DNA from 2 places in the Vibrio owensii genome. Region 1 is predicted to be linked to the other one. Evidence: riboswitches for the same ligand, from Rfam matches in the RefSeq annotation. Region 1 holds a riboswitch; the other holds the start of a gene.

Region 1 (2,483 bases):
CTGCGGTGTGAGCAACCATTTCGCCCATCTTGTCGTGGAATACTGAAGCTTTCTTCGCAACCGAAGTGGTTTCTAGCAAGTGGCCACAAGCTTCATGGAAAATTACTCCGCCAAAACCGTTACCAATCACTACTGGCATTTCACCCGATGGGCACGCATCTGCGCCAAGTTTTACCAACGCTTGTTGCGCGATAGTTTGACCTAGCTCTTTCGCATCAAGTTGTTCACTGAATTCCCAACCAGCAAGAGCGCCAGGACCTTCCATACCAGAAGACTGCTCATTACCTTTTTGAGCGACAGTATTACCAGCAACTCGGATGTAGTGACGAGTATCGTCAACGTGCAAACCTTCTGAATTGAAGATAGACACTTGCTGTTCGCGCTGAAGTACGCTGCCAATGAACTGGCTGATATGTTCACTCTCAGCACGTGCTGCTTGGTCAACTTGCAATAGGAAAGCAATTTTAGAATCTAGGTTAGCGTCTTTGCCAAGTGACATACGACAACCATGTTGAATTGGGTAGCGGTTCAGATTGAGAGAACCTGCTGACGCGATTTGCTCACGCTTATCTTTTGCAGCAAGCAGTGAGGTTACGCGTTTAAGTTCGGCTTCATCGGTGCTGTTGGTGTAACCGTAAAGCACTTTATGACCGAAGAAGAGACGAATACCGATACCAAAATCGATACCCGAGTTTACCTTATCCACCTCACCAGATGCGATCTGGACAGTGTTGGTTTGATGGTGTTCAACGAATAGCTCAGCGAAATCAGCCCCTAAAAAGAGGGCATGATCGATCACCGCTTTCGCTGTTACAGAATTAAGCATGAAATCTCCTTGCTCGTTGATCGTCCTAGCCTTCCCCACCTTTGAGTTAGACTCTGTTTATAACAGTCACAACCTAAATTGGATGACTCAAAAGCATATTGGCAACGCGTTAAATATTAACACTTTTTTAACCTTGTTTTATGCTAATCCTTGCTAAGTCAAAGAACGATTCGTTACGTATTATGTCGACATCTCACTATTAGATAGTGTCTTGAACTGCCAGTTTCAATGCAGCACGTCATTTACGCTAAATTCGGTTCTCTCGTTACTGCTCTCAAGTCTCATATTTAATCGATTGCCCCCTCTTGGCCGGAAAAAACACGTGCACCATAACTGAGTGAACTGCTATTATCTTGACGAAATAGTCGGGGGGCCCATGCAGTGAATGCGTCGGCTGAGATCGAAATTCGAGACCCGTTGAACCTGATTCAGTTAGCACTGACGTAGGGAACTATCATCACTTTGCCACTAGCCTGCTTCAAGTCTGTATCGACGCAGCTAGCCTCAACAGATCCATACACAGATCTTCAATGGCCAAGTCAGTTCCTTTACGTCTGTAATAGGAGCGACCATGGCGCAGCAGTCAAGCCAAGAAAAACCATCAACACAGCCACAAGCAGCAACTTCAACAGACACACCGATCGTGTTGACGATTGCAGGTTCTGATAGTGGCGGCGGCGCAGGCATTCAAGCCGACATCAAAGCGATGTCAGCAACCGGCAGTTTTGCTTGCTCGGTAATCACGGCGATTACTTCACAAAATACCCAAGGCGTTTCTGCGATTTTCCCCATTCCTCTCGACCATGTAGAGAGCCAACTTGATGCGGTATTTACCGACCTCAACATCGTTGCAGTCAAAGTAGGCATGCTGGCCGACTCCAACATCATCAAAGTCGTTGCCAACAAAATTAAGCAATACCAGCCAAAACACCTCGTGATTGACCCTGTAATGGTGGCCACCAGCGGCGATCTATTACTGGAACAGTCAGCAATCAGCACTTTAAAAGAAGAATTGATTCCGCTCGCAGACATCATTACCCCGAACCTACCCGAAGGCGCAGCATTGACGGGTAAGGCAGTGCCTCAATCAGAATCTGAAATGAACGATATGATTGCTGACTTGCGCGCATTGGGGGCAAAAGCGGTGCTGTTAAAAGGCGGCCACTTAGAGGAAGACGAAAACAGCAACGATCTGCTGATCATGCAAGACAGCGCCGAGTTAATCAGCGCTAAACGCTTTCCAACCAAAAACACCCATGGCACAGGCTGCACGCTGTCTTCTGCTATCGCGTCTTACCTTGGCCAAGGCAACAATCTGCACAAAGCGGTACACCTTAGTAAGCAGTACATCAGCCAAGCTATCGCGCACGCTGACGAATTGGATGTCGGTAAAGGTCATGGCCCTGTGAACCATTTCTTTGCAGGTCACACGCATGTGCGCTAATGCACTCGGCATTCAGCTTACCGAAGCAAGTCTGCAATACAAAGACAGCCAAACACCAACATTAGCAGGGTTGAGTATGACTATCCCTGCTAATCAATGGACTGTGTTACTTGGCCGCAGTGGTTGCGGAAAAACGACGATCCTTCGTTATCTCGCGGGTTTGTTAGACGACAAAGTCGAATGGCATGGTGAATTAACCACCACGGATGGCAT
Region 2 (2,483 bases), on a different replicon from region 1:
CTCGATGAGCCGTTTCATACCGATACGGTCTTACTTGGAAAAAATGGCAGTGCGAAAGCGGCATTTGTTGCAGATAACCTAGGGCGTTGGATGTACCATTGTCATGTGATCGAACACATGAAGACGGGGTTGATGGGTTATATTGAAGTAAAGTGACTCCTGTAACTTTTTAAATCTTGATAAGTTTTAAGCGCTATACTTTGCTGAATTCTAAGATTGTATAATCACTATTGCCGTAAATTTGATTACAATGTCGCCATTAACTTTTCTGGGGGAATTATGGGGCAACTATCCGTTTTGGGTTTTATTGCATTGGGTGGGGCATTTGGTGCATGTTCTCGTTACTTAATTTCTGAACTTTGTGTGATGCTACTTGGTCGTGGTTTTCCATACGGTACATTAACGGTTAACGTTGTTGGCTCATTTATTATGGGTCTACTAATTGCTGCGTTTGAAACTGAGTTAATGGTCTCTGACCCATGGCGTCAAATTATCGGGCTTGGCTTTTTGGGCGCATTAACTACGTTCTCGACTTTCTCAATGGATAACGTGTTGCTTATGCAGCAGGGAGCTTTCTTTAAGATGGGATTGAACGTATTGCTGAATGTCGTGTTAAGCATTTCAGCTGCGTGGATTGGTTTCCAATTATTGATGCGTAGCTAGCAAAAACACTCAAATCTTCATCAGGTCGGCTTGGTTTAACCAAGCCGTTTTTATATACTGATTTCACTTGTCGGAGTGCCATAAGGCTGAGACCGTTAATTCGGGATCCGTTGAACCTGATCAGATTAGAATCTGCGAAGGGAACAAGAGAAGATATCTACACCAGAGTTCTATCTGGTCGATCTATCAAATAGTCGAATGTTGTTATAGACGAAGAGCATCCGCTCAACTTGTCCTTAATTCGATTCCTCTTGTCGCATCTATCCGCCAAGCATTTTTATCCCAATACTTTTTATCTAAGCATAACAAAGCAAGGAAAAATGCTATGTCGAGTCGCAAGCAAGCGAGACTGGAAGCAAAACAGTTCATTGATACACTCTCGGTACAACCGTACCCAAATTCAAGCAAAGTCTACGTAGAGGGTTCACGTCCCGATATTCGTGTGCCAATGCGTGAAATATCACTCGCTGATAGCCTTATTGGAGGTACAAAAGAAGCGCCTATTTTCGAGCCTAATGAGCCAGTACGCGTTTACGATACCTCGGGTGTATACACAGACCCAAATCACACCATAGACCTCTACAACGGTTTACCTAAGCTGAGAGAAGAGTGGATTGAAGAGCGCTCTGATACTGAGCTACTTGATGAAGTAAGCTCGGTGTACACCAAAGAGCGCTTAGAAGACGAAACGCTAGACGAGCTTCGTTACGGAAATCTGCCACGTATTCGACGTGCCAAAAATGGGCAGTGCGTGACTCAATTGCACTATGCTCGCAAGGGTATAATCACCCCGGAAATGGAATATATCGCTCTACGTGAAAATATGGGGCGTGCTCAATACCGCGATGAAGTGTTAAATCAACAGCATCCGGGTCAAAGCTTCGGAGCAAATCTTCCAAAAGACATTACTGCCGAGTTTGTGCGTAAAGAAGTCGCCGAAGGTCGCGCAATTATCCCTTCTAATATCAACCACCCAGAATCTGAACCAATGATCATTGGGCGTAACTTTTTGGTCAAAGTGAACGCCAACATCGGTAACTCATCGGTCACTTCTTCGATTGAAGAAGAAGTAGAGAAGTTAGTATGGGCAACGCGCTGGGGTGGCGATACCGTTATGGATCTATCTACTGGACGTAATATTCACGAAACTCGCGAGTGGATTCTACGTAACAGCCCGGTTCCGATCGGTACCGTACCAATGTACCAAGCGCTTGAGAAAGTGAATGGTGTTGCTGAAAACCTTAACTGGGAAGTGATGCGCGATACTTTGATCGAGCAAGCAGAGCAGGGTGTTGACTACTTCACTATCCATGCCGGTTTACTACTTCGTTATGTTCCAATGACTGCAAAACGTGTGACTGGTATCGTCTCTCGTGGTGGTTCTATCATCGCGAAATGGTGTTTAGCACACCACCAAGAAAGCTTCTTATACACCCATTTCCGAGAGATCTGTGAAATCTGTGCTAAGTACGATGTCGCACTATCTCTTGGTGATGGTCTGCGTCCTGGCTCGGTTGCTGATGCTAACGATGAAGCGCAATTTGCAGAGCTTCGTACTCTTGGCGAATTGACCAAGGTTGCTTGGGAATACGACGTACAGGTGATTATTGAAGGCCCTGGTCATGTTCCAATGCATATGATCAAAGAGAACATGGAAGAGCAGTTAGAGCACTGTCATGAGGCTCCTTTCTATACCCTTGGTCCGCTGACGACAGACGTCGCTCCTGGTTACGACCATATTACTTCAGGCATCGGCGCTGCCATGATTGGTTGGTATGGCTGTGCAATGCTTTGCTACGTAACTCCTAAAGAGCATCTTG

What was found. Region 1 has a riboswitch for thiamine pyrophosphate ahead of thiD (bifunctional hydroxymethylpyrimidine kinase/phosphomethylpyrimidine kinase). Riboswitches for the same ligand answer to the same signal wherever they lie in the genome.
Region 2: linked by a shared signal. The riboswitch ahead of thiC (phosphomethylpyrimidine synthase ThiC) and the one ahead of thiD (bifunctional hydroxymethylpyrimidine kinase/phosphomethylpyrimidine kinase) in region 1 are both predicted to bind thiamine pyrophosphate.

What each region holds. Positions count from the first base shown of each region.
Region 1 is NZ_CP019960.1:23,006-25,488, reverse strand. It holds gene A9237_RS16690 (TldD/PmbA family protein) at 1-826, opposite strand, end outside; TPP riboswitch at 1,183-1,293, shown strand; gene thiD (bifunctional hydroxymethylpyrimidine kinase/phosphomethylpyrimidine kinase) at 1,398-2,270, shown strand; gene A9237_RS16680 (ABC transporter ATP-binding protein) at 2,260-2,483, shown strand, end outside.
Region 2 is NZ_CP019959.1:1,879,212-1,881,694, forward strand. It holds gene A9237_RS08495 (multicopper oxidase family protein) at 1-156, shown strand, start outside; gene crcB (fluoride efflux transporter CrcB) at 280-663, shown strand; TPP riboswitch at 725-823, shown strand; gene thiC (phosphomethylpyrimidine synthase ThiC) at 989-2,483, shown strand, end outside.